3 regions of the Streptomyces sp. NPDC002773 genome follow, and region 2 is predicted to be linked to each of the others. Evidence: predicted binding sites of a transcription regulator. Region 2 holds the regulator's gene; each other region holds the start of a gene.
What was found. The regulator HrcA, encoded in region 2, represses chaperone genes, less so after heat shock. The targets are predictions, from matches to a motif close to TTNGCACTCNGNNNNNCNGAGTGCNAA.

Region 1: a site for HrcA is predicted at 4,007-4,033, ahead of groL (chaperonin GroEL). Genes of this name have one in related genera too.
Region 3: a site for HrcA is predicted at 7,554-7,580, ahead of groES (co-chaperone GroES). Genes of this name have one in related genera too.

What each region holds. Positions count from the first base shown of each region.
Region 1 covers NZ_JBEOVO010000017.1:100,161-109,399, reverse strand. Annotated here, with positions in the region: gene ABT034_RS21480 (hypothetical protein) at 1-327, opposite strand, end outside; gene ABT034_RS21475 (glucosyl-3-phosphoglycerate synthase) at 366-1,307, opposite strand; SAM riboswitch class I at 1,428-1,573, shown strand; gene thrC (threonine synthase) at 1,558-2,913, shown strand; gene ABT034_RS21465 (MoaD/ThiS family protein) at 2,956-3,234, shown strand; gene ABT034_RS21460 (cold-shock protein) at 3,676-3,879, shown strand; gene groL (chaperonin GroEL) at 4,201-5,829, shown strand; gene ABT034_RS21450 (SRPBCC domain-containing protein) at 5,999-6,469, shown strand; partial or broken gene ABT034_RS21445 (class I SAM-dependent methyltransferase) at 6,489-6,911, opposite strand; gene ABT034_RS21440 (FG-GAP-like repeat-containing protein) at 7,088-9,239, shown strand, end outside.
Region 2 covers NZ_JBEOVO010000001.1:353,680-362,918, reverse strand. Annotated here, with positions in the region: gene ABT034_RS01570 (nitronate monooxygenase) at 1-33, opposite strand, end outside; gene dnaJ (molecular chaperone DnaJ) at 245-1,384, opposite strand; gene hrcA (heat-inducible transcriptional repressor HrcA) at 1,385-2,404, opposite strand; gene ABT034_RS01555 (MBL fold metallo-hydrolase) at 2,553-3,281, shown strand; gene ABT034_RS01550 (DUF3097 domain-containing protein) at 3,292-4,092, shown strand; gene hemW (radical SAM family heme chaperone HemW) at 4,214-5,455, opposite strand; gene ABT034_RS01540 (AMP-dependent synthetase/ligase) at 5,516-7,393, opposite strand; gene lepA (translation elongation factor 4) at 7,620-9,239, opposite strand, start outside.
Region 3 covers NZ_JBEOVO010000006.1:139,024-148,262, reverse strand. Annotated here, with positions in the region: gene ABT034_RS10825 (substrate-binding domain-containing protein) at 1-219, shown strand, start outside; gene ABT034_RS10820 (ABC transporter substrate-binding protein) at 344-1,672, shown strand; gene ABT034_RS10815 (carbohydrate ABC transporter permease) at 1,677-2,564, shown strand; gene ABT034_RS10810 (carbohydrate ABC transporter permease) at 2,561-3,415, shown strand; gene ABT034_RS10805 (hydroxyacid dehydrogenase) at 3,433-4,455, shown strand; gene ABT034_RS10800 (ester cyclase) at 4,537-5,235, shown strand; gene groL (chaperonin GroEL) at 5,342-6,970, opposite strand; gene groES (co-chaperone GroES) at 7,101-7,409, opposite strand; gene ABT034_RS10785 (polysaccharide deacetylase family protein) at 7,716-8,639, opposite strand; gene ABT034_RS10780 (THUMP-like domain-containing protein) at 8,770-9,239, shown strand, end outside.

The DNA.
Region 1 (9,239 bases), on a different contig from region 2:
CGTGCCGTCGTTGCCGCCCCAGAAGAGCCGGGCGTACGCGACCTCGGCGCCCGCCGGGATCGCGAGACGCCCGCTGCTGGAGCCGTAGCCGCCCCCCGCGGCGGCACAGCGGGCGGCAGGGTCGGCCGGGTCGGCGGGGGCGGTGGGGCAGCCCCTGACCGTGTTGCCGATCGTGGTGAAGTCGCCGTACAGGGACTCGGCGTACCGCTTGCCGAAGGGCTCGACCACGTCCGCCGCGGCCGGTCCCGCCGCGGCGAGCGCGAGCGGGCCCGCCATCAGTCCGACGGCCGCGAGCACCTTGCCCAGGTGATGTTGTCTGAAGCGCATAAAAGGGCAATGTAGGCAAAACACATCATCATGGGGCGTTACGCCACGCGGCGGCGCGCGTACTCCACGATCTCGGCCATCGGCGGCCGCTCCTCCGTGTCCACCGCGTACGTGTGAGGGACGAACCCCGACTCGCCCCGCTCGAACTGGGTGAGCAGCGGCCGCACCAGATGCCCCCGCGACAGCCGCAGCTGCGCCGTCCGGTAGATCGCCGCCGCCATCCGGCCGAGCGCCTGACCGTCCTGGTGCCGGTGCTTGCGCACCCCCACGTCCACCTGCGCGAGCGCGTCGAGGCCCACCGTGTGCAGGGCGTCGACGAGCAGGCCCAGCTCCACTCCGTAACCGACCGGGAACGGCAGCCGTTCGAGCAGCGAGCGGCGGGCCGCGTACTCGCCGCCGAGCGGCTGCACGAAGCCGGCCAGCTGCGGCCAGTGCAGGTTGAGCAGCGGGCGCGCCACCAGCTCCGTGACGCGGCCCCCCTGACCAGGGGCGTCGCCGAGGGGACGGTCGTACATCGCCTTCACGAAGTCCACGTCCGGGTCCGTGAGCAGCGGACCCACGATCCCCGTCACGAAGTCCGCCGAGAAGTCCCGCAGGTCCGCGTCCACGAAACAGACGACGTCCCCGCTCGTCACCAACAGTGACCGCCACAGGACCTCGCCCTTGCCCGGCACCGCCGGGATCCGGGGGAGGATCGCGTCCCGCGCGACCACCCGCGCCCCGGCCGCGGCCGCCACCTCCGCCGTACGGTCCGTGGAGCCCGAGTCGATCACCACCAGCTCGTCGACGAGCGGCACCGACTCGCTCATCAGCTCGCGCCGGATGACGGAGACGATGTCCCCGACCGTCGCCTCCTCGTTCAGCGCGGGCAGCACCACGCTGACCCTCGTCCCCCGCTTGGCGGCGAGAACCCGCTCAAGCGGACGATCGGCCACGGACCAGGACCGCCGGTCCAGCCAGCGCTCCACCTCTTCCAGCACGTGATCTCCATCTCGCGGTTCGGACGACCATCTCAACCGTCCATGCCTTCGGTTACAGTCTTGAACAACGCGGATGCCCGATGCATGTCGGGGTGCCGCCCGCGTTACACAACCGAATACCGCTCATCCAGAGGGGCAGAGGGAAACGGCCCGTTGAAGCCCCGGCAACCCTCCAGTCGGTTACTTGTCCTCCAGGCGAGGTCCCCGACTAGGGAAGGTGCCAAATCCGTCTCATGGCGAAAAATTCGTCATGGGAAAGATGAGGAGAAAGGGCCTCCCCTCCATGGCTGTACAGACCGCCACCCCCGCGACCTCCGCGAACACCGCGACCTCTGCGAACTCCGCGACCAGCGTCGACCTCGGTCCCGCGTCCGGGCTTTCCTGTCGCGAATGCGGTGAAGTCTTCGCACTCGGTCCGATCTTCGCCTGCGAACTCTGCTTCGGACCTCTCGAAGTCGCGTACGACCTCCCCACCGGCGACCCCGAGGCGCTGCGCAAGCAGATCGAGGCCGGCCCCGCCAACATCTGGCGCTACGCCCCGCTGCTGCCCGTCCCCGCCGACGTCGCCGACAAGCCGAACCTGAACCCGGGCTGGACCAAGCTCGTCCAGGCCGACAACCTCGCCCGCGAGATCGGCGTCGCCCCCGGCAAGCTCTTCGTCAAGGACGACTCCGGCAACCCGACCCACTCCTTCAAGGACCGGGTCGTCGCCCAGGCCATCGAGGCCGCCCGCGCCTTCGGCTTCACCACCCTCTCCTGCTCCTCCACCGGCAACCTGGCCGGCGCCGTCGGCGCCGCCGCCGCCCGCGCCGGCTTCCGCTCCTGCGTGTTCATCCCGCACGACCTGGAGCAGGGCAAGGTCGTCATGGCCGGTGTCTACGGCGGTGACCTCGTCGCCATCGAGGGCAACTACGACGACGTCAACCGCTTCTGCTCGGAGCTCATCGGCGACCCGCTCGGCGAGGGCTGGGGCTTCGTGAACGTCAACCTCCGCCCGTACTACGGCGAGGGCTCCAAGACGCTCGCGTACGAGATCTGCGAGCAGCTCGGCTGGGTCATCCCCGACCAGCTCGTCATCCCGATCGCCTCCGGCTCCCAGCTCACCAAGATCGACAAGGGTCTCCAGGAGCTCATCAAGCTGGGTCTCGTCGAGGACAAGCCGTACAAGATCTTCGGCGCCCAGGCCGAGGGCTGCTCCCCGGTCTCCGTCGCGTTCAAGGCCGGCCACGACGTCGTCCGCCCGCAGAAGCCGAACACGATCGCCAAGTCGCTCGCCATCGGCAACCCGGCCGACGGCCCGTACGTCCTCGACATCGCCCGCCGCACCGGCGGCGCCGTGGAGGACGTCAACGACGAGCAGGTCGTCGACGCGATCAAGCTGCTCGCGCAGACCGAGGGCATCTTCGCCGAGACCGCCGGCGGTGTGACGGTCGGCGTCGCGAAGAAGCTCGTCGAGAACGGGCTGATCGACCCGAACCTCACCACCGTCGTCCTCAACACCGGCGACGGACTCAAGACCCTGGACGCGGTGGCCGACACCTCTCAGGCGACCGTCACCATCCGCCCGAGCCTGGACGCGTTCCGCGACGCCGGCCTGGCGCTCTGAGCCGGCCCGCTTTCCTGGCCCACTGAAAGGTTACGTAGACACATGGCCGTGAACGTCCGCATCCCCACCATCCTCCGCACCTACACGGGTGGGCAGTCCGAGGTCCAGGCCGAGGGCGCGACCCTCGCCGAGGTCATCGCGGACCTGGAGAAGAACCACACGGGCATCGCCGCCCGCGTCCTGGACGACCAGGGCAAGCTGCGCCGCTTCGTCAACGTGTACGTCAACGACGACGACGTGCGCTTCGAGCAGGGCCTGGAGACGGCGACGCCGGCCGGCGCGGGCGTCTCGATCATCCCGGCGGTCGCCGGCGGCTGCTGAGCACCGGGACTGTTGATCGCCGGCGGCTGCTGAGCCGCATCAGCTGTCCCGTCTTTCTCGAAGATCTCGAATTGCCCCTTCCGCGCCGTAAAGCGGAGGGGGCAATTCTGCATGGTTGAGCGGGGTACAGTTGGGGAAGTCCCCTCCGCTGCTCATGCCGGGCGCATATGAGAATGCGTCCCCGCGCGACAAGAAGCAGCCAAAGTGTGTGCGCCTTGTGTACCTTCTGCGTACTTTGCCGGGCCCGACTTGCCCTGGAATTAAAGGGATTCTCCCCGATTCGCCTTTCCGTGACGCCCAGAAATCTCGCTCGATTGACCTGTTGCAGAGGGCAGTTGGGCAGATACATTCAGCCGCGGTCGACGCGTTCCGGCGCAGGGTCTGACCCGGGTCCCGCGAAGTGCGGGCCCCGCGCAAGGGCCAGTAATAGGGGAGTTAGGCATGGCTCAGGGCACCGTCAAGTGGTTCAACGCGGAGAAGGGCTACGGCTTCATCGCGGTCGACGGTGGTGCGGATGTTTTCGTCCACTACAGCGCGATCCAGATGGATGGTTACCGCAGCCTCGAAGAGGGACAGCGGGTCGAGTTCGAGATCTCGCAGGGCCAGAAGGGTCCGCAGGCGGACATGGTCAAGCTCGCCGTCTGAGCGCGGCGCGATCGGCCACCGACGCAACGCCGTCGAGGGGCCCGCATCCCTGAGGGGATACGGGCCCCTCGCGCGTTTACCCGGCCTGCCCGTATCACCGTCGTTGCGTCCCGATCATCGAGAGTCGCTTGCACTCGCATGGGTCGAGTGCTAATCATTGGCGTTAGCACTCGGCACCTGAGAGTGCTACGAGGATCGGGCACGACGAGGCCGCCGGCCGGGTGGGGCAAGGAACCACGCGGAGCTCCGGAGGCCGTCCGTCGCGGGCGTCGGCGCGGTCCTGGAGCGTTATCCACCCCATGTCCGGGAGGACCACTTCACATGGCCAAGATCATCGCGTTCGACGAGGAGGCCCGGCGCGGTCTCGAGCGCGGCATGAACCAGCTCGCTGACGCCGTCAAGGTCACCCTCGGCCCCAAGGGCCGCAACGTCGTCCTCGAGAAGAAGTGGGGCGCCCCCACGATCACCAACGATGGTGTCTCCATCGCCAAGGAGATCGAGCTCGAGGACCCGTACGAGAAGATCGGCGCCGAGCTGGTCAAGGAAGTCGCCAAGAAGACGGACGACGTCGCCGGCGACGGTACGACCACCGCCACCGTTCTCGCCCAGGCGCTCGTCCGCGAGGGCCTCCGCAACGTCGCCGCCGGTGCCAACCCCATGGCCCTCAAGCGCGGCATCGAGAAGGCCGTCGAGGCCGTCTCCGGCGCCCTCCTCGAGCAGGCGAAGGATGTCGAGACCAAGGAGCAGATCGCTTCGACGGCCTCCATCTCCGCCGCCGACACCCAGATCGGCGAGCTCATCGCCGAGGCGATGGACAAGGTCGGCAAGGAAGGCGTCATCACCGTCGAGGAGTCGCAGACCTTCGGGCTCGAGCTCGAGCTCACCGAGGGCATGCGCTTCGACAAGGGCTACATCTCGGCGTACTTCGCCACCGACATGGAGCGCATGGAGTCGTCCCTCGACGACCCGTACCTCCTGATCGTCAACTCCAAGATTTCCTCCGTGAAGGACCTGCTCCCGCTCCTGGAGAAGGTCATGCAGTCGGGCAAGCCGCTGCTGATCATCGCCGAGGACGTCGAGGGCGAGGCCCTGTCGACCCTGGTCGTCAACAAGATCCGCGGCACCTTCAAGTCCGTCGCGGTCAAGGCCCCGGGCTTCGGCGACCGTCGCAAGGCCATGCTGAACGACATCGCCATCCTCACCGGCGGCACGGTCATCTCCGAGGAGGTCGGCCTGAAGCTGGAGAACGCGGGCCTCGACCTGCTGGGCCGCGCCCGCAAGGTCGTCATCACCAAGGACGAGACCACCATCGTCGACGGTGCCGGTGACAGCGAGCAGGTCGCCGGTCGCGTGAACCAGATCCGCGCCGAGATCGAGAACAGCGACTCGGACTACGACCGTGAGAAGCTCCAGGAGCGCCTCGCGAAGCTGGCCGGCGGCGTGGCCGTCATCAAGGCCGGTGCCGCGACCGAGGTCGAGCTCAAGGAGCGCAAGCACCGCATCGAGGACGCCGTTCGCAACGCGAAGGCGGCCGTCGAGGAGGGCATCGTCGCCGGCGGCGGCGTGGCCCTGCTCCAGGCCTCCTCGGTCTTCGAGAAGCTCGAGGCCGACCTCGCGGGCGACGAGGCCACGGGCGCGAACATCGTGAAGCTGGCCCTCGAGGCCCCGCTGAAGCAGATCGCGGTCAACGCCGGCCTCGAGGGCGGCGTCGTGGCGGAGAAGGTCCGCAACCTGCCCGTCGGCCACGGCCTGAACGCCGCGACCAACGAGTACGTCGACCTCATCGCCGAGGGCATCATCGACCCGGCGAAGGTCACGCGCTCCGCGCTGCAGAACGCCGCGTCGATCGCCGCGCTGTTCCTCACCACCGAGGCCGTCATCGCCGACAAGCCGGAGAAGGCGTCCGCGCCGGCCGGCGGCGGCATGCCGGGCGGCGACATGGACTTCTGATCCTCCGGGATCGGTGGTTCATCGCTGAACGCGAAGAACAGAACGAGGGCGGTACCCCCACGGGGGTGCCGCCCTCGGGCGTTCCGGCGGGGCAGGAAGTGCCCTGAGGGAGGGGCGGGGCGATCCTGGAATGGTCTTCGGGAATGGTCTCCGGGAAGGGATCGAAGCCATGGTCACCCTGTTCACCACGCCCGCCGACCGCGAGCTGGTCATCACCCGCACCTTCGACGCCCCGCCGGCGCGCCTCTGGGAGGCGTGGACGGAACCCGCGCACGTACGGGAGTGGTACGGGGTGTCCGGGCTGACCACCACGGTCGTCGACATCGACCTGCGGGTGGGCGGCGCGTGGCGCTGGGGCCAGACCGCCCCCGACGGTCAGGAGATCGTCTTCTCCGGTACGTACGAGGAGATCGTCCCGGCGGAACGGCTCGACTACACGGAGGTCTTCGAGCAGATGCCGGACGGGGATCCGGTCCGGGTGACGCTCAGCTTCGACGCCACCCCGGCCGGCGGTACGGCCCTGACCAGCACGTCCTTCTGGCCGTCGAACGAGATCAGGGACCAGGCGCTGGAGGCGGGGATGGAGGCGGGGGTGAGGGAACAGTACGACCGGCTGGCGGAGCACCTGAAGGCCATGTGAGCGCCTGCCGTCGGGTCATCCCCGGCGGAAGAGGGCCGTCCAGAGGAAGGACTCCCCGAAGGCGGGGGAGTCGGCGGCGGTGCGGGGGCAGGTGGTGGAAGCAGCCGGAGTCGTAGACCAGGTCGTACGGGCCGTCCGGGGCGGCGCCCCTGAAGGCGTCGCCGCACGTGAACCGGATGTTCGTGACCCCCGCTTCCCGGGCCCGTTCCTCCGCCCATCGGACGGCGGTGGGGGAGAGGTCGACCGCGTCCACGTCGTAGCCGAGCGAGGCGAGGTACAGGCTGTTGCGGCCGGGTCCGCAGCCCAGGTCGGGGGCCCTGCCGCCGGCCGGGAGCAGGCCCTGCTCGACGTACGAGACGAGGTTCTCGTCGGGCTTCGCGACGAAGAACGGCACGGGCTTGTCGCGGTCGGCGTAGAACCCGTCCCACCAGTCGGCCCCGCCCCCGCCGGGGAAAGTTCCTGGCGTCTTCGACTCGCGTGAATGTACGATCCGGCTGCCGACAGGGGGGGTCCCGCCGGCCCCGTCCGGTGCGGTCCACACTCCGCCCCGTGCCCTGCCCGCCGTGCCCGCCCTCCCTCGTCGTACCCGCTTTCGCACCCGTACGAGGGGACACGTACTTGTCCGTCCGAAGAGCCGTCGCGCTCGCACTGACCGCCGCCCTCGGCGCCACAGGCCTGACGGCCGCCGCGGCCGGGCCCGCCGCCGCTGCCACGTCCGGCGACGCCGTCGTCGTCAGCCCGGGCGCCCGTTTCGTGCCCCGCGCCACCATCGTCCTGAACGCCGGGGAGACCGGCTTCCTCACCGCACAGGAGGGGGACGACCGGGTCCGCTGGATCGACTACGCGACCGGCGCGACCACCGTCCTCGACCACCGCCTGCCGAAGCCGCTCTCGTACAGTGTCGACGAGTACCGCTTCACCGAGTACCCGGCGGACTTCGGACACGGCTCCGACACCGTCGCCGTCCACTCAGAGAGCCCCACCCCGCACGTGACGCTCCAGCAGCGGGCAGGCGGTGGAACGACCATCACGGTACCGATCCCCGAGGGGCAGACGTACGTCGCGACGTACGGCGACACCGTCATCACCCGGACCGGCACCGAGAGCGCCACGACGAGCCTGCACCTCCTGCACCCGGAGGACGGAGGGGTACGGGAACAGAAGCTGGAGGGCCTGCCCGAGGGCTGGAACCTCTCCATCAGCGAGGGTGACGCCCGATCGGTCGCCGTCCGCGGCATCAAGTGGGAGAACAGCACGATGTCCCAGGGGTGGTGGGTCGTCGACCTCGCCGCCGGGAGCATCAAGACGCTCTCCACCCAGGGCGAGAGCGTCTCGTTCGACCGGGACACGGTCTTCCACATGGGTGCCCCGTCCGGCAGCGACGCCCAGGTGTACCGCCGCGACGACCTGGACGCGGCCCCGACCACCTTCGACATGCGCGACATCGCCTCCTACGGCGACGTCGTCCGGCGGCTCGGCGACGACTTCGTCACCGTGACGCCGCCCAGCTCCGGCAACGACGGCGGGTACCGGGGCAACCATCTCGCCCTACGGGATGCCTCGGGGTCCTGGAAGTCACTGCTGGCCGTCGCTTCCCCCTCGGTGCACCGCACGCCCGACGGCTCGCTCCTGGTCGCCGGCGCAGAGCAGAACACCACCTACGGTGCCCTCGACTGGGGGTACTACCTCTTCTCCGAGGCCGCCGACGGCACGATCACCCGCAAGCGCCTCGCGGACATCGAGGACATGGAGGCCAAGCCCTACGGCATCTCCCTCGGCAGCGGCATCCTCACCACGGCCGACGACTCGAACCTGTACCAGCCGGGCGGCATCATCGGCGGCTACCGGAGCACCTGGCTGAAGACCTCCGGGCGGCCCGAGGAGCTGCGCTCGACCGTCGACGGCCTGGTGCAGGGCAGGGACGACGACTGCAGCCCCACGTGGCTCGTCTACTGCGTCAGCATGTTCGCGAGCGGCGACGGCCACCACGGCCGCAAGGCGGGCACCGAGCAGGATCTGACGATGCTCTACCGGAACGGGTCCGCCGCGGCCGGCCCGAGGCTGACGACCGGACTGGGCAGTCCGCAGCTCGTGGACCTCTCCGGCCGGTTCGGCGTGGTGAACCAGGGCTGGGACGGCAGCCAGGCCGTCGTCGAGTTCCGTGGCACCGACTCCGGCGCCGTCCTCCAGAAGCGCGATCCGGTCGCCTCGGCCGTCTGGGGCAACACGCTGTGGAGCGCCCTCGGTCGCCAGGAGGGCAGCCAAAACCCGTCGACCACCGTGGTCGCCAAGACGCTTCCGGCGGCGGCCGCCACGGTGCAGTCCTTCGACGCCGGCTGCGCCCCCGGCCAGCTCCAGGCCGTGGGCCGCCTCGTGTACTGGAAGTGCACGAACTTCTGGGGCGACGACTTCAAGGGCGCCGGCCTGTACGACCAGGCCAGCGGGCGCACCCTGCGCCTCGGCCAGGACGACGTCCTGCTCGGCGACGGCTACTTCGTCTCTCGCTCGGATGCCACCGGCCTCACCCTCTACGACGTGCGCAGCGGTCTCCCGACAAGCGGGAACCTCGCCGACGCGCCGCACCGCGTGGTGGCCACCCCCGCTGACCTCGGCGGGAACATGGCCCGTCGGGCCGGCTGGACCGTTGACCGCTTCGGCGGGCACGTCGCCTACACCGGTCCCGACCGCCGAGTGCGGATCGTCCCGTCCGGCGTCCCGACCTCGCGGATCTCCGTCATCGACGCGGACGCGGCGGCCGGCGTGAACCTGA
Region 2 (9,239 bases):
CCGAGAGAGATCGTTCAGTGCGGTGGTGGACATATGGGCATCGTGCCATGCCCCTGCGGCGGCGCCGAATTCGTACGTCAGGTACGGAAGGGGCGGGACGGCTCTACGCCGCCCCGCCCCTACTCTCCGTCTCCGGGTCGGATCAGGTCCGCCCGTTGAACGCGTCCTTCAGCCGCGAGAACAACCCCTGCTGACCGGGCTGACCGTGCTGACCCGGGGGACGACCCCCGGACCCCCAGCAGCGTCAGGTCCGCCCGTTGAACGCGTCCTTCAGCCGCGAGAACAACCCCTGCTGACCGGGCTGGAACTGGCCGGTGGGCCGTTCCTCGCCGCGCAGCTTGGCCAGTTCGCGCAGGAGCCGTTCCTGCTCCGCGTCGAGCTTGCCGGGGGTCTGCACCTCGACGTGCACGATCAGGTCGCCCCGGCCGTTGCCGCGCAGATGGGTGATGCCGCGGCCGTGCAGCGGGATCGACTGGCCGGACTGGGTGCCCGGCCGGACATCGATCTCCTCCAGGCCGTCGAGGGTCTGCAGCTGCACCTTGGTACCGAGCGCGGCCGCCGTCATCGGGAGCGTGACCGTGCAGTGCAGGTCGTCGCCGCGCCGCTGGAAGGTGTCGTGCGGGGTCTCGTGGATCTCGACGTACAGGTCGCCGGCGGGGCCGCCGCCGGGGCCGACCTCGCCCTCGCCCGCGAGCTGGATCCGGGTGCCGTTGTCGACACCGGCCGGGATCTTGACCGTCAGCGTCCGGCGCGAGCGCACGCGCCCGTCACCGGCGCACTCCGGGCACGGCGTCGGGACGACCGTGCCGAAGCCCTGGCACTGCGGGCAGGGGCGGGAGGTCATGACCTGGCCGAGGAACGACCGGGTGACCTGGGAAACCTCGCCGCGGCCGCGGCACATGTCACAGGTCTGCGCGGAGGTACCGGGTGCGGCACCCTCGCCCGAGCAGGTCGTACAGACGACCGCGGTGTCGACCTGGATGTCCTTGGTGGTGCCGAAGGCCGCCTCGTTGAGGTCGATCTCCAGCCGGATCATGGCGTCCTGGCCGCGGCGGGTCCGCGAGCGCGGGCCGCGCTGCGAGGCCGTACCGAAGAAGGCGTCCATGATGTCGGAGAAGTTGCCGAAGCCACCGGCCCCGAAGCCGCCCGCGCCGCCTCCGCCGGAGGCCGAGAGGGGGTCGCCACCCAGGTCGTAGACCTGCTTCTTCTGCGGGTCCGAGAGGACCTCGTAGGCGGCGTTGATCTCCTTGAAGCGTTCCTGCGTCTTCGGATCGGGATTGACGTCCGGGTGCAACTCGCGGGCGAGCCTCCGGAAAGCCTTCTTGATCTCGTCCTGGGAAGCGTCGCGGCGCACGCCGAGTACGGCGTAGTAGTCCGTGGCCACTTACGACTCCGCCAGGATCTGTCCGACGTAACGTGCCACTGCGCGTACCGCTCCCATCGTTCCGGGGTAGTCCATGCGGGTCGGTCCGACCACGCCGAGTTTGGCGACTGCCTCGCCGCCCGAACCGTAGCCGACCGAGACGACGGACGTGGAGCTCAGCCCCTCGTGGGCGTTCTCGTGCCCGATGCGTACGGTCATGCCCGATTCCTTGGCCTCGCCGAGCAGCTTGAGGAGGACGACCTGCTCCTCCAGGGCTTCAAGGACAGGCCTGATCATCAGGGGGAAGTCGGGTCCGAAGCGGGTGAGATTGGCGGTGCCGCCGATCATCAGCCGCTCCTCGTGCTCCTCGACCAGGGATTCGAGGAGGGTCGCGAGCACGGTGGTGACCGTGGCGCGGTCCTCGGTCTCCTCGAAGGACTCGGGGAGGTCCTGCACCAGCTGCGGCACGTCGGCGAACCGACGGCCCACCACCCGGCTGTTGAGCCGGGCCCGCAGATCGGCGAGGGAGGTCTCGCCGAAGGGCGCCGGGCAGTCGATGACACGCTGCTCGACGCGGCCGGTGTCGGTGATGAGCACCAGCATCAGGCGGGCGGGAGCCAGCGCGAGCAGCTCCACGTGCCGGACGGTCGAACGGGTCAGCGAGGGGTACTGGACGACGGCGACCTGACGGGTCAGCTGCGCGAGCAGCCGCACCGTGCGGCCGACGACGTCGTCCAGGTCCACCGCGCCGTCGAGGAAGTTGTGGATGGCCCGGCGCTCGGGCGTCGACAGCGGCTTGACGCCGGCGAGCCGGTCGACGAAGAGCCGGTAGCCCTTGTCGGTCGGGATGCGGCCGGCGCTGGTGTGAGGCTGGGCGATGAAGCCCTCCTCCTCGAGCACGGCCATGTCGTTGCGCACGGTGGCGGGCGAGACGCCGAGCTTGTGGCGCTCGGTGAGCGCCTTGGAGCCGACGGGCTCCTCCGTCCCGACGTAGTCCTGGACGATGGCGCGCAGGACCTCGAGTCTGCGTTCGCTGAGCATCGTGCGCACCTCCAGCTGTCGACGTCGTTCCGGTTGCTCCGCTTTTGGCACTCACCCTGCCCGAGTGCCAGCGATCCCCCGGCCAGTGTACGGCGGCGGGCGACGCTCCTGGCAAGGAGGCGGCGCCCCCACCGGCTAGCGTCGCCGTATGGACGTGGATTGGGAAGCGTACGGATGGGAGCGGCTCGCGAACGGGGTGGGCCGGCGACGGCTGCCCGGCTGGGACGCCACGGTCGGACTGGTACTGGGCGAACGGGCGGTGCTGCTGTACGACACGGGCTCCTCGCTCGCGGAGGGCGCCGAGCTGCGGACCCGGATCGCGGAGCTGACGGGCGGCCGGAGAGTGACGCACATCGCACTGAGCCACCCCCATTTCGACCATGTGCTGGGCACGGCGGCCTTCGCGGGCGCCGAGGTCTTCGGAGCGGTCGGCTCGGACGCGCTGCTCGGCGGGGCGCGGGCCCGCGAGGAGCTGCGCGGGGACGCGGTACGGCACGGGCTCGACGCGGCGGCGGCCGCGGAGGCGGCGGACGTCCTGGTGGCGCCCCGGCACGTGGTCTCCGGCGAGTGGACGCTCGACCTGGGCGGCCGGCAGGTCCTCCTGGCGAACGTCGGCCCCGGCCACACGGGCCACGACCTGGTGCTCCTGGTGCCGGGAGAGCGGGAGGTGGTCTTCTGCGGCGACCTGGTGGAGGAGTCGGGCGAGCCGCAGGCGGGCCCGGACGCGATCCCCTCCCGCTGGCCGGACGCCCTGGACCGGCTGCTGCGGCTCGGAGGCGAGGACGCGGTGTACGTACCGGGGCACGGGGCGGTGGTGGACGCCGCGTTCGTACGACTCCAACGGGAGGAGCTGGCAACGCGCTTCTCCGTCGCATAACGTCGCCCGAATGCGCAGCTACGACCCCGATCTCACGCCCGCCTGGAAGCGCTCGGCTCCCGTCCCGGAGGTGCCGGCCGACCGTGACCTGGTCGTCGAGGAGGTCACGACGGGCTTCTGCGGGGCGGTCATCCGCTGCGAGGCGGGCACGGTGACCCTGGAGGACCGCTTCGGCAAGCACCGGGTCTTCCCGCTGGACCCGCGCGGTTTCCTCCTGGAGGGCAGGGTGGTGACCCTGGTCCGCCCGTCCGCGGCCCCCACCCGTCCGACCCGCACGGCGTCGGGCTCGGTGGCGGTCCCTGGCGCACGCGCGCGCGTGGCGCGGGCGGGCCGGATCTATGTGGAGGGCCGCCACGACGCCGAGCTGGTGGAGCGGGTCTGGGGCGACGACCTGCGCATCGAGGGCGTGGTCGTGGAGTACCTGGAGGGCGTCGACGACCTGCCGGCGATCGTGGCGGAGTTCGCCCCGGCGCCGGACGCGCGCCTGGGGGTCCTGGTGGACCACCTGGTGCCGGGTTCGAAGGAGTCGAGGATCGCCGCCCAGGTGACCTCGCCCCACGTGTTGGTCGTGGGCCACCCGTACATCGACGTCTGGGAGGCGGTGAAGCCGTCGTCCCTGGGCATCCCGTCCTGGCCACGGATCCCGAGGGGCCAGGACTGGAAAACGGGCGTGTGCGAGGCCCTGGGCTGGCCGGAGAACACGGGAGCGGCCTGGCAGCACATCCTGTCGAGGGTCACCTCGTACAAGGACTTGGAACCGGCCCTCCTGGGCCGAGTAGAAGAACTGATCGACTTCGTGACGGCCCCATAGGCCCCCCCGTTGTGGGCAATCGTTCCGCTGGGGCGTGGGGGTCCCCCCGGACGGAGTCCGGGGGAGGGTGGGCACAACGGAACGGCGCCCTGGGCGGCGCCTCGCCCCCCGCGCCCGAACCTCAGTCCACCAGATCCCGCACGACCGCATCGGCGAGCAACCGCCCCCGCAGCGTCAGGACCGCGCGCCCGGCCTCGTACGGCTCGGGCGCGAGAAGCCCGTCCCCCAGCGCCCGCCCAGCCGCAGCAAGCCCCGCCGGCCGCAGCAGCGACAACTCGACACCCTCCCGAAGCCGCAACTCCAACAGCACCCGCTCCACCCGCCGGTCCTCCCCGGAGAGCAGCTCCCGCCCGGCACCCGGCGACCGCCCCCCGGCAAGCGCGGCCGCATACGCGCCAGGATGCTTCACGTTCCACCACCGCACGCCCCCCACGTGGCTGTGCGCCCCGGGACCGGCCCCCCACCAGTCCGCCCCGCGCCAGTACAGCTCGTTGTGGAGGCAGCGCCCGGCCTCCGAGGTGGCCCAGTTGGACACCTCGTACCACTCGAACCCGGCCTCGGCGAGCACGGAGTCCGCGATCAGATACCGGTCGGCGTGCACGTCGTCGTCGGTCATCGGCACTTCGCCGCGCCGGATCCGGCGGGCGAGCTGCGTCCCCTCCTCGACGATCAGGGCGTACGCGCTGACGTGGTCCGGCCCGGCGCCGATCACCGCGTCGAGCGAGGCCCGCCAGTCGTCGTCGGACTCCCCGGGCGTCCCGTAGATCAGGTCGAGGTTCACGTGCTCGAACCCGGCGGCCCGCGCCTCGGCGACGCACGCCTCGGGGCGCCCGGGCGTGTGCGTCCGGTCGAGGATCTTGAGGACGTGCTGCTTGGCGCTCTGCATGCCGAAGGAGATCCGGTTGAAGCCGCCGGCCCGGAGCTCCTCCAGGTACGCCGGGTTCACGGACTCCGGATTCGCCTCGGTAGTCACCTCGGCGTCGTCCGCGAGCCCGAACTCGTCGCGTACGGCCGCCAGCATCCGTACGAGATCACCGGCGGCGAGCAGCGTCGGCGTACCCCCGCCGACGAAGACGGTCCGCACCGGTCTGGGGTCGTCGCCGAGCACCTTCCGGGCGAGCCGGACCTCCTCGGCGACCTGCTCGGCGTAGTTGTCCCGGGAGGCGAGCACGCCCCCGGTCCCCCGCAGCTCGCTGGCCGTGTAGGTGTTGAAGTCGCAGTAGCCGCAGCGCGTGGCGCAGTACGGCACGTGCAGATAGAACCCGAGGGGCCGCTCGGCCGCCCCCTCCAGGGCGTGCGCGGGCAGCGCCCCGGTCTCGGGCACGGACTCACCATCGGGCAGTACGGAAGGCATGAGCCCCATTGTCCCGTACTGCCCGAGGTGCGCGTCCGGCCTGTGGACAACTTCTCCACAGGGTCGGGGTCAGGACTCCCGCGACCCGTTGTACATCTCCTCGATGAGGTGCTTGTACTCGCGCTCCACCACCGGTCGCTTCAGCTTCAGCGACGGCGTCAGCTCGCCGTGCTCGATGTCGAGGTCCCGGGGCAGCAGTCGGAACTTCTTGATCGTCTGCCAGCGCTGGAGGCCTTCGTTGAGGCGGTCGACGTAACCCTGGATCATCGCCACGGTCTGCGGGGCGGCGACGATCTCGGCGTACGGCTTGCCCGCGAGGTCGTGCTCGGCGGCCCAGCCGAGGAGGGAGGGCTCGTCGAGGGCGATCAGGGCGGTGCAGAAGTTCCGGTCGGCGCCGTGGACCAGGATGTTGGAGACGAACGGGCAGACGGCCTTGAACTGGCCCTCGACCTCGGCCGGCGCGATGTACTTGCCGCCGGACGTCTTGATCAGGTCCTTCTTGCGGTCGGTGATCCGGAGGTAGCCGTCGGCGGACAGCTCGCCGATGTCACCGGTGTGGAACCAGCCGTCGGACTCCAGGACCTCGACCGTCTTCTCGGGCAGGCCGTGGTAGCCCTCCATGATGCCGGGGCCGCGCAGCAGGATCTCGCCGTCATCGGCGATCCGGACCTCGGTGCCGGGGAGCGGCTTGCCGACGGTGCCGGTGCGGTAGGCCTCGCCCGGGTTGACGAAGGAGGCGGCGGAGGTCTCCGTGAGGCCGTAGCCCTCCAGGATGTGGATGCCGGCGCCGGAGAAGAAGTAGCCGATCTCGGGGGCGAGCGCGGCGGAGCCCGAGACGCAGGCGCGCAGGTTGCCGCCGAAGGCTTCGCGGATCTTGCTGTAGACGAGCGCGTCGGCGACCTTGTGCTTGGCGGTGAGGCCGAAGGGCGCGGAGGCGGTGCCCGTGCGGCGGAAGTTGTCCTGGCTGGCCTTGGCGTACTCGCGGGCGACGCCGGCCGCCCACTGGAAGATCTTGTACTTGGCTCCGCCGGCGGCGCGGGCCTTGGCGGCGACGCCGTTGTAGACCTTCTCGAAGATGCGGGGCACCGCGGCCATGTAGGTCGGCTGGACCACCGGCAGGTTCTCGATGATCTTCTCGACGCGGCCGTCGAGGGCGGTGACGTGCCCGACCTCGATCTGGCCGGAGGTGAGGACCTTGCCGAAGACGTGCGCGAGGGGCAGCCACAGGTACTGGACGTCGTCCTGGGTGACGAGGCCGGTGGCGGCGATGGCCTTGGCCATGTACGACCAGTTGTCGTGCGGGAGGCGGACGCCCTTGGGGCGGCCCGTGGTGCCGGAGGTGTAGATGAGGGTCGCGAGCTGGGTGGAGGTGATCGCCGCGACCCGCTCCTTGACGGCCTCGGGGTGCTTCTCCAGGTACGCCTTGCCGCGCGCCTCGAGCTCGGCGAGGGAGAGGACGAACTCACCGTCGCTCTCCACACCGGTGGCGTCGATGACGACCACGTGGTGGAGGTTCGGCAGGTCGGCGCGGCGCTCCACGGCCTTGGCGAGCTGGGCCGCGTCCTCGGCGATGAGGACCTTCGACTCGGAGTCGGAGAGGATGAACGCCGACTCCTCGGCGTTGGTCTGCGGGTAGACCGTGGTGGTCGCGGCTCCGGCGCACATCACGCCGAGGTCGGCGAGGACCCACTCGACGCGGGTGGAGGAGGCGAGGGCGACCCGCTCCTCGGACTGGACGCCGAGGTCGACGAGGCCGGCGGCGATCGCGTAGACCCGCTCGGCGGCCTGGCCCCAGCTGAGCGACTTCCAGTCGTCCGGGCCGGCGCCGGAGGCGGCGGGGACCGGGTACCGGTAGGCCTCCGCGTCCGGGGTCCGCTCGACGCGGTCAAGGAAGAGGGTCGCCACGGAGGGCGGCCGGTTCTCGATCTGGGTCTGTGTGTCGCTCACGACGTCCTCCGGGCGGCGGCGGTGCCTGCTGGTGGTTCGTAACTAACTGGCGAGTAACCTTCGAGCCGGGATCAGAGTAAAGCGCCGAGGTCCGGCGCGTAAGGGGCTGCAGGGCGTCGCTTCACGTCGCTTCAATAACGAACGGGCCCACGCGCGCGTGACGCGTGGACCCGTTCATTGCGCAGGGCAGCTACTCCGGCCCGTAGCCGCTCCTGGCGTTTCTTCCCTACTTCTTCTTGCCGGAGGACTCGTCGCTCGACAGGACGGCGATGAACGCCTCCTGCGGCACCTCCACCGAACCGACCATCTTCATGCGCTTCTTGCCTTCCTTCTGCTTCTCCAGCAGCTTCCGCTTACGGGAGATGTCACCGCCGTAGCACTTGGCGAGGACGTCCTTGCGGATGGCGCGGATGGTCTCGCGGGCGATGACCCGGGAGCCGATCGCGGCCTGGATCGGCACCTCGAAGGCCTGCCGCGGGATGAGCTCGCGCAGCTTCGCGACGAGCCGCACACCGTAGGCGTACGCGGCGTCCTTGTGGGTGACGGCGGAGAACGCGTCGACCTTGTCGCCGTGCAGCAGGATGTCGACCTTGACCAGGCTGGAGGCCTGCTCGCCGGTGGGCTCGTAGTCCAGGGAGGCGTAACCGCGCGTCTTGGACTTCAGCTGGTCGAAGAAGTCGAAGACGATCTCCGCGAGGGGCAGGGTGTAGCGGATCTCGACCCGGTCCTCGGAGAGGTAGTCCATGCCGATCAGCGTGCCGCGGCGGGTCTGGCAGAGCTCCATGATCGCGCCGATGAACTCGCTGGGGGCGAGGATCGTGGCGCGTACGACGGGCTCGTACACGTCGTCGATCTTGCCCTCGGGGAACTCGCTCGGGTTGGTGACGGTGTGCTCGCTGCCGTCCTCCATGACCACGCGGTAGACCACGTTGGGCGCGGTGGCGATGAGATCGAGCCCGAACTCGCGCTCGAGCCGCTCGCGGATCACGTCGAGGTGGAGCAGCCCCAGGAATCCGACGCGGAAGCCGAAGCCGAGCGCGGCGGAGGTCTCCGGCTCGTAGACGAGGGCGGCGTCGTTGAGCTGGAGCTTGTCGAGAGCCTCGCGGAGATCCGGGTACTCCGAGCCGTCCAGCGGGTAGAGGCCCGAGAACACCATCGGCTTCGGGTCCTTGTAGCCGCCGAGCGCCTCGGTGGCCCCCTTGTGCAGAGAGGTGATCGTGTCACCGACCTTGGACTGGCGGACGTCCTTCACACCGGTGATGAGGTAGCCGACCTCGCCGACGCCGAGACCGTCCGACGGCGTCATCTCCGGGGACGAGACGCCGATCTCCAGGAGCTCGTGGGTCGCGCCGGTCGACATCATCTTGATGCGCTCGCGCTTGTTGAGCTGGCCGTCGATGACTCGTACGTACGTCACCACACCCCGGTACGAGTCGTACACGGAGTCGAAGATCATCGCGCGGGCGGGGGCGTCGGCGACACCGACCGGCGCCGGAACGTCCCGGACGACACGGTCGAGCAGCGCCTCGACACCCATGCCGGTCTTCGCGGAGACCTTGAGGACGTCCTCGGGCTGGCAGCCGATGAGGTTGGCGAGCTCCTCGGAGAACTTCTCCGGCTGGGCGGCCGGCAGGTCGATCTTGTTCAGTACGGGAACGATGGTGAGGTCGTTCTCCATCGCCAGGTACAGGTTGGCCAGCGTCTGCGCCTCGATGCCCTGCGCCGCGTCGACCAGCAGGATCGTGCCCTCACAGGCGGCGAGCGACCGGGACACCTCATAGGTGAAGTCGACGTGCCCGGGGGTGTCGATCATGTTCAGGATGTGCGTGTCGCCCTGACCCGGCCC
Region 3 (9,239 bases), on a different contig from region 2:
GCGTACGACGACGAGGTCGCCGCGCTCGCCGACACCCCGCTGACGGCGGTCGCCCCGCCCAAGCGGCAGGTGGGCCGGCACGCCACCGAACTGCTGGTGGAGCGGCTCGCCGAGGGCGTCGGGGGCCCCGACGAGGAGGCGGCGCGGCGCCATCTGGGCCTGCTGCCGAGGCTGCGGGTGCGGGACTCGTGCGGAGCGCATTCCACGACCACCGTCTGATCTTTTTCACGACCACTATCTGATCTTTTTTCGATCAATCAATCTTTCGCTCTTGACTTCGGTCATGAACGGTCACAGGATCACGGCCACAACCTCCCCGCCGCCAGCCCTCAGGAGCCGTGCCGTGAGCCGTAGTTGGAGCAGAACGTCCCGTGTCATAGCCGGAACCGCCACCGCCCTCGCCGTCCTCACGGCCTGCGGCGGCGGCGGTGACGACACCGCGAACGACAGCGCGAACAAGGCCGACGGGCCCGTGACCATCACCTTCTGGGGCTGGGCCAAGGGCTCCAAGGACGTCGTCGACGCCTTCAACGCCTCCCACACCGACATCCAGGTGAAGTTCGAGGAGATCCCCTCCGGCACCGCCGGCGGCTACGCCAAGATCTCCAACGCCGTGAAGGCCGGCAACGCCCCCGACCTCGTCTCCATCGAGTACTCCTCGCTCCCCGAGTTCGTCAGCTCCGGCGCCCTCCAGGACATCGGCGGCGAGTTCACCGAGGCCGAGCGCGCCAAGCTGCTCCCGCAGACCGTCGACCTCACCACCCTCGGCGGCAAGACCTGGGCCGTCCCCTTCGACGCCGCCCCGCAGGCCTTCTTCTACCGCAAGGACCTCTTCGCGAAGTACAAGGTCGAGGTGCCCGCCACCTGGGACGCCTTCAAGAAGGCCGCCGAACAGGTCAAGAAGGCCGACGCCAAGGCCCGTATCGCCACCTTCTTCCCGGACGACCCGACCACCTTCGAGGCCATGGCCTGGCAGGCCGGCGCCCAGTGGTTCAAGGCCGAGAACGACACCTGGAAGATCAACACCACCGACGCGGCCACCACCAAGGTCACCACCTACTGGCAGGGCCTCCTCGACGCCGGACTCGTCCACAAGAACGCCTCCTTCAGCCCCGAGTGGACCGGCTCCCTCAAGAACGGCACCACCATCGGCTACCTCGGCGCCTCCTGGGGCGCGGGCGTCCTCAAGGGCACCCTGCCCGAGCAGGACGGCAAGTGGGCCGTCGCCCCCATGCCCAGCTGGGACGGAAAGCCCGCCAGCGGCATGCTCGGCGGCACCTCCTTCGCCGTGACCAAGGACAGCAAGCGCAAGGCCGCCGCCGTCACCTTCGCCGAGTGGATGTCCACCACCGAGGCCGGCGTCAAGGCCCGGATCGCCTCCGGCACCTCCTCCGCCTTCCCGGCCGCCACCGCCCTGCGCCCCGTCGCCAAGAAGGCCTTCGACGCGAGCTACTACGGCGGCCAGGACATCTACGCCCTCTTCGAGGCCTCCGGCGCCTCCATCAGCCCCAACTGGGCCTGGGGCCCGACCACCGGCACCACCAACACCACCATCAAGGACAACTTCGGCAAGATCACCCAGGGCGGTCCCGGCATCGCCGACGCCGTCAAGGCCGGTCACGACGCCACCGTCGCCGAACTCACCAAGCGCGGCCTGAAGGTCGAGGGCTGACGGAATGAAGGCCCGCACCCGCGCCGCCACGATCCTGCTGACCCCGTTCTTCCTGCTGTTCACCGCGGTGATGGTGGTGCCGATCGGATACGCGGTCTGGCTCAGCCTCTTCACCGAGAAGCAGTCAGGACTGGGCTTCGGCGGCACCGAGACCGTCTTCACCGGCCTCGACAACTACACCGCGGCGCTGGGTGACCGGGCCTTCCGCGAGGGCTTCGGCGTCCTGCTCGGATACTGCCTGTTCTACATCCCGCTGCTGCTCGCCGGAGCCCTCGGCCTCGCCCTGCTGCTCGACTCGGCCCTCGCCCGCGCCCGCCGCTTCTTCCAGCTCGCGCTCTTCCTGCCGCACGCCGTCCCCGGCATCATCGCCGCCCTGATCTGGGTCTACCTCTACACGCCCCAGCTCAGCCCCGTCGTCCAGGCCATGGAGGCCGGAGGCATCGGCTTCGACTTCTTCTCCCCCGAAGGCGCCCTGCCCTCCATCGTCAACATCGCCCTGTGGGAATGGCTCGGCTACAACATGGTCATCTTCTACGCGGCCCTCCAGGCCATCGACCGCTCCGTCCTCGAAGCGGCCACCGTCGACGGGGCCGGCGCCTGGCGCATCGCGTTCTCCGTCAAGATCCCGCTCGTCAAGGCCTCCCTCGCGATGGTCGGCCTCTTCACGATCATCGGCTCCCTCCAGCTCTTCACCGAGCCGCTGATCCTCAACAAGGGCACCGGCTCCGCCATCACCTCCACCTGGACGCCGAACATGTACGCCTACACCGCGGCCTTCGACCGCAACGACTACGGACTCGCAGCCGCCGCCTCCGTGCTCCTCGCCCTGACGGCGGCGCTGCTCTCCTTCGCCGTGACCCGGCTGACCGGCCGGAAGGGGAAGCGCGCGTGAGCAAGCCTCGTACCCCCACCGTGTGGCTCTCCAAGGCCGCCGTCAACGGCGCCCTCGTCCTCGCCGTCGTCTACATGCTCTTCCCGCTCGTCTGGCTGGTCACCGCCGCCACCAAGGACGCCGGCGGCCTCCTCGCCGGAAACGCCTTCTCCTTCGAGGGCTTCGACCTCGGCGGCAACCTCTCCCGGCTCGCCGAGTACAACGACGGCATCTACTTCCACTGGTACCTGAACAGCCTCCTGTACGCCGGATTCGGCGCCCTGGCCTGCTCGCTCGTCAGCGTCGCCGCCGGATACGCCTTCCATGTCTACGACTTCCGGGGCAAGGAGAAGCTCTTCGGCCTCGTCCTCGTCGGCGTGCTCGTCCCCACCACCGCGCTCGCCCTGCCGATGTACCTCTTGGCCAGCGAGGTCGGCGTCGTCAACACCTACTGGGCCGTCCTCATCCCCGTCCTCGTCAACCCCTTCGGCGTCTACCTGTCCCGGGTGTTCTGCGCCGGCTACATCCCCGACGAGGCCCTGGAGGCCGCCCGTATCGACGGGGCCGGCGAACTGCGCGTCTTCTGGTCCATCGGTCTGCGCATGGTGATGCCCGGCTTCGTGACCGTCTTCCTCTTCCAGTTCACCGCCGTCTGGAACAACTTCTTCCTCCCCCTGGTGATGCTGTCGGACCAGAAGCTCTATCCGCTGAGCCTCGGCCTGTACGCGTGGAACAGCAACGCCCACGCCGAACCCGACTTCTACCCCCTCGTCGTCACCGGATCCCTGCTCGCCGTCGTCCCCCTCGTCGTCGCCTTCGTCTCCCTCCAGCGCCACTGGAAGGCCGGTCTGACGGCCGGCAGCGTCAAGTGAGGAGCACAGGTACTACGATGCACCCGACCACTGACAACCGCCCTCCCCTCCTCCTCGCGATGGGTCAAGGCGTCGCGGGACGCCTCCTCACGGACACCCACCGCGCCCGCCTCACCTCCCTCGCCCGCACGGACCCCCACCTCGTCGCCCACGACCTGACCACCCCGGATCCGCACGTCACCGCCGCCCTCGCGGAGGCCGAGATCCTCCTCACCTGCTGGGGAGCGACCCCGCTCACCGCCGAGGTCCTCGACCGCGCGCCGCGCCTGAAGGCGGTCGTCCACGCGGCCGGCTCGGTCAAGCACCACATCACCGACGCCTGCTGGGAACGCGGCCTCCGCGTCACCTCCGCCGCCGCCGCCAACGCGCTGCCGGTCGCCGAGTACACGCTCGCCGCGATCCTCTTCGCCGGGAAACGGGTCCTCGGCTCGGCCCAGCGGTACGCGGAACTCCGCGCCGACCACGCCTGGCTCACCGAGTCCGCCGACTGGGGCAACTACCGCCGCACGGTCGGCATCGTCGGCGCCTCCCGCATCGGCCGCCGGGTCATCGACCTGCTGCGCCCCTTCGACATCGACATCCTCCTGTACGACCCGTACGCCGACGCCCCGCCGCCCGGCGTGGAGCTGGTGGCCGACCTCGACGACCTGTGCGCCCGCAGCACGGTCGTCTCCGTCCACGCGCCGCAGCTCCCGTCCACGTACCGCATGATCGGCGCCGCCCAACTCGCCGCGATGCCGGACGGAACGACCCTCATCAACACGTCCCGAGGCTCCCTGATCGACGAGGAAGCCCTCCTCCCCCACCTCCTGACGGGCCGCCTCCACGCCACCCTGGACGTGACCGACCCGGAACTCCCACCCCCCGGCTCCCCCCTCTACACCCTCCCGAACGTCCTCCTCACCCCGCACGTGGCCGGCTCCCTCGGCAACGAACTCCACCGCATGGCGGACCAGGCGATCGAGGAAATCGCGCGGTACGCGCGCGGTGAACCGTTCGCGGAGGAGGTACGGGCGTCAGACCTCCAGCGTTCGGCGTAGGCGCGGGCACAGGCGCTCGGCCGCCGTGGTACCTCCCGTTCCCCCTAGACTGGAAGGGTCCTACCTGGGTCGGGAGGCGTCATGAGTTTCGTACAAATCATCGACTGCAAGACCAGCCGGGTCGACGACCTGAACCGCCTCATGGATCAGTGGGTCGAGCAGACCAAGGGCAAGCGGACCGCCACCCACAGCATCGTCGGCACGGACCGGTCGGACGCCTCCCACGTCGTGGAGATCGTCGAGTTCCCGTCCTACGACGTGGCCATGCGGAACTCGCAGCTCCCCGAGACCGACCGGATCTTCCGGGAGATGGTCGCGCTCTGTGACGAGATGCCGACCTTCACCGACCTGGACGTGGTCCGGGACGAGGCGCTGTACAAGGCGACCGCCCGCAGGCTCCTGGAGATGATCGCCCGCGAGCAGGAGCTGGCGCTGCTCGACGAGGTGCTCGCCGAGGGGTACCACGACCACGATCCGGCCAACGCGCAGGACGTCATCGGCATGGACGCCGTCCGGCGCGAGGTGGAGATGTGGCGCGGCGGCTTCGACTTCGGCTTCACCGTCGACGACCAGATCGCCGAGGGCGACCGGGTCTGCACCCGCTGGACCTGGAAGGGCTCCCACACGGGTGACTTCATGGGGCTCCAGCCCACCGGCATGGACGTGACCATGACGGGGACGACCATCCACCGCTTCCGGGAGGACGGGAAGATCGCGGAGGGGTGGTGGGAGTACGACCTGCTCGGGCTGATGGGGCAGCTCGGCGCGGTGGAGGCCTGACGACGTGGCTACGGCTGAGGCCCGGTGCCCCCGCGACGGGGGCACCGGGCCTCGGTGATCAGCGATCGGCGATCAGCAACCAGCGATCAGTGATCGGCTACGAGCCTCAGTGGGAGTGGCCGTGACCGTGGCCGTGGCCGTGGTCCGCCGGCTCCTCTTCCTTCTTCTCCACCACGAGGGTCTCGGTGGTGAGGAGGAGGGAGGCGATCGAGGCGGCGTTCTCCAGGGCGGAGCGCGTCACCTTCACCGGGTCGATGACGCCGGCCTTGACCAGGTCGCCGTACTCGCCGGTCGCGGCGTTGAAGCCCTGGCCCTTGTCGAGCTCCGCCACCTTGGAGGTAATGACGTAGCCCTCGAGGCCGGCGTTCTCGGCGATCCAGCGCAGCGGCTCGACGGCGGCGCGGCGGACGACCGCGACACCGGTGGCCTCGTCGCCGGTCTTGTCGAGGTTGCCCTCGAGGACCTTGACGGCGTGGACGAGCGCGGAGCCACCACCGGAGACGATGCCCTCCTCGACCGCGGCGCGGGTCGCGGAGATGGCGTCCTCCAGACGGTGCTTCTTCTCCTTCAGCTCCACCTCGGTGGCGGCGCCGACCTTGATCACGCACACGCCGCCGGCCAGCTTCGCGAGGCGCTCCTGGAGCTTCTCGCGGTCCCAGTCGGAGTCCGTGGACTCGATCTCGGCCTTGATCTGGTTGACGCGGCCCGCGACGTCCTCGGAGTTGCCGCCACCGTCGACGATGACGGTGTCGTCCTTGGTGATGGTCACGCGGCGCGCGGTGCCGAGCACGTCCAGACCGGCCTGGTCGAGCTTGAGGCCGACCTCCTCGGCGATGACAGTGGCACCGGTGAGGGTGGCCATGTCGCCGAGCATCGCCTTGCGGCGGTCGCCGAAGCCGGGGGCCTTGACGGCCACGGCGTTGAAGGTGCCACGGATCTTGTTGACGACCAGGGTCGACAGGGCCTCGCCCTCGACGTCCTCGGCGATGATCAGGAGCGGCTTGCTGGCGCCGGCCTGGATGACCTTCTCCAGGATGGGCAGCAGGTCCTGGATCGAGGAGATCTTGCCCTGGTTGATCAGGATGTACGGGTCGTCGAGGACGGCCTCCATACGCTCCTGGTCGGTGACCATGTACGGGGACAGGTAGCCCTTGTCGAAGGCCATGCCCTCGGTGAAGTCGAGCTCGAGACCGAAGGTGTTGGACTCCTCGACGGTGATGACACCGTCCTTGCCGACCTTGTCCATCGCCTCGGCGATGAGCTCGCCGACCTGCTGGTCCTGCGCGGAGAGCGCGGCGACGGCGGCGATGTCGGACTTGTCCTCGATCGGGCGCGCGGTGGCGAGGAGCTCCTCGGAGACGGCCTTGACGGCGGCGTCGATGCCCTTCTTCAGGGCGGCCGGGGAGGCGCCGGCGGCGACGTTGCGCAGACCCTCGCGGACCAGGGCCTGGGCGAGCACGGTGGCGGTGGTGGTGCCGTCACCCGCGATGTCGTTGGTCTTGGTCGCCACCTCCTTCACCAGCTGGGCGCCGAGGTTCTCGTACGGGTCGTCGAGCTCGACCTCGCGGGCGATCGTGACACCGTCGTTGGTGATGGTGGGGGCGCCGAACTTCTTGTCGATGACGACGTTGCGGCCCTTGGGGCCGATCGTCACCTTCACCGTGTCGGCAAGCTTGTTGACGCCGCGCTCAAGGGCGCGACGGGCGTCCTCGTCGAACTTCAGGATCTTCGCCATGGGAGCGGTTCAGCCCTCTCGGAATCGGGTGGAACGAGCGGCGCCCCGGGGCGCCTGGAAGAGGCCTCGGGGCGCAGCTCTGAGCATCTGGTTCAGTGCTCGTACTTCGGTACTTCGGTACTTCGGTGAATTACTTCTCGACGATCGCGAGCACGTCGCGAGCCGAGAGGACGAGGTACTCCTCGCCGTTGTACTTCACCTCGGTGCCGCCGTACTTGCTGTACAGCACGATGTCGCCGGTCTGGACGTCGAGCGGCAGGCGCTCGCCGTTCTCGAAGCGGCCCGGGCCCACGGCCAGGACGACGCCCTCCTGGGGCTTCTCCTTGGCGGTGTCCGGGATGACCAGGCCAGAGGCGGTGGTCTGCTCGGCGTCGAGCGGCTGGACCACGATGCGGTCCTCGAGCGGCTTGATGGCAACCTTGGAGCTGGTGGTCGTCACGATCCGACCTCCCCCTTCGGAGATCACGGGGTTGACTGTCTGAGGTGGCGACCAGGTGGATCCGTCGTCGCGGGTGCCGGACCTGCCCGTCGCTGTGTTGGCACTCTCCGGTGGGGAGTGCCAGAGCCGAGACTATGACCGCAGTTAGCACTCGGTCAAGCGGAGTGCCAATTCCGTGCCGTGTGGCGATTCGGTCCCGGTACGGGAACGGGTCCCGGCGCCTCTGTTTCCGCACGAGGGTTCGATCCCTTCCCACCCCTCGCCCGCGGCCCCGGCGGCCCCCCTCCCGCCGTCACGACGACCGGCTCACACGTAGTCCTCCAGCTTCGCCACCGCGTATCCCTTGGCCGTGATCACGTTCATCACCCGGCGGATCATGTCGGGCATGGTCCCCTTCCAGTCGTCCTTGCCGCGGAAGTGGGTGAGCACGATGTCGCCGGGGTGCAGGTCCCGGTCCCATTCGCGCCACTCCATGCGGTCGGGGAAGGCCTCGGACGCCCACAGCGGGACCGCCTTGACGCCGCAGGACTTGGCGGCACGCAGGGTGTCCTCGTTGTAGTTGCCGTAGGGCGGGCGGAAGAGCGGGGGCCGCTTGCCGAAACGTTTCTCGATGACGTCCTGCATGCCGCAGATCTCGCGCTTCTGCTGGCTGTACGAGAGTCCCGGCAGGTACCGGTGGTTGAGGGTGTGGTTGTGCAGCGCCACCCCGCCCTCCTGCGACTTCTGCATCCGCGAGAAGTATCCGTAGTCGTCCTTGACGACGTAGTCGCTGATGAAGGCGCTGTAGGGGATCCGGAGTTCGTTCATCATCCGCAGCAGGGCGGGGTCCTTCTCCGCGCCGTCGTCGATCGTGAGGAAGACGACCTTCTGCTTGGTCGGCACGGTGGTGAAGACGGGCGGCAGGCCTTCGCCGTCCGTCTCGAAGCCCTTGCGGGTGGTGATCCTCGGCTTCACGGCGGGCGGTGCGGGCGCGTCGAGCGGGGTCCGGGCGAGGCCCCACTTCTTCGCGGCGAGCACCCGGGCGGCGCGCTGCGCGCGGACCTTCTCGACGTACGCGGTGAGCGCGCCGGCCGCGCCCTGCGCCTGGGGGGCCTGCTGACCGGCGGCGGGGGCAGGCGGGCCGGCGTCCCGCTCGGTGCCGTCCGAGCAGGCCGTGGCGGCGGAGGCGAGGGAGGCGACGACGAGGGCGGCCCCGAGCACCCGGGACGAACGGTGCACACCTTTTGCCATCATTTTTTCCTTTTGTCGTACGAGTCGTATGGCGCCGCATCCTGTCAGCGCGGACGCCCGTTCCCGGCCGCGACACCGCCGTACCGCACCCCACGTCCCCCGGCCGGCCCACAGCATCACAGGGGCCACAATGGGACGGGTGACCGACCTCGCCTCCTTCGCCCCCCTGCTCGGCCCCGAGGGGCAGACCCTCCTCACCGCCCTGCGCGACTACGACCCCGCCCAGGAGCTGGCGGTCGCCTCCCGGCTGCGTCGCGACCACCCCGCGGAGCTGGTCACCGCGGCCATCGGCCAGGCACGGCTGCGGCAGCGGGCGGTCGCGAAGTTCGGCGCGGAGGACGCGTACCGGATGTACTTCACGCCGAACGGCGTCGAGCAGTCGACCCGCGCCTCCGTCGGCACCCACCGGGCGGCCCGCCTGAAGGCGCTCGGCGTCGGCAGCGTCGCCGACCTGTGCTCGGGGATCGGCGGCGACGCGATCGCCCTGGCCCGCGCCGGGATCTCCGTCCTCGCCGTCGACCGCGACCCGCTGACCGCCGAGGCTGTCCGCGCCAACGCCGAGGCGCTCGGCCTCGCGGAGCTGATCGAGGTGCGGTGCGC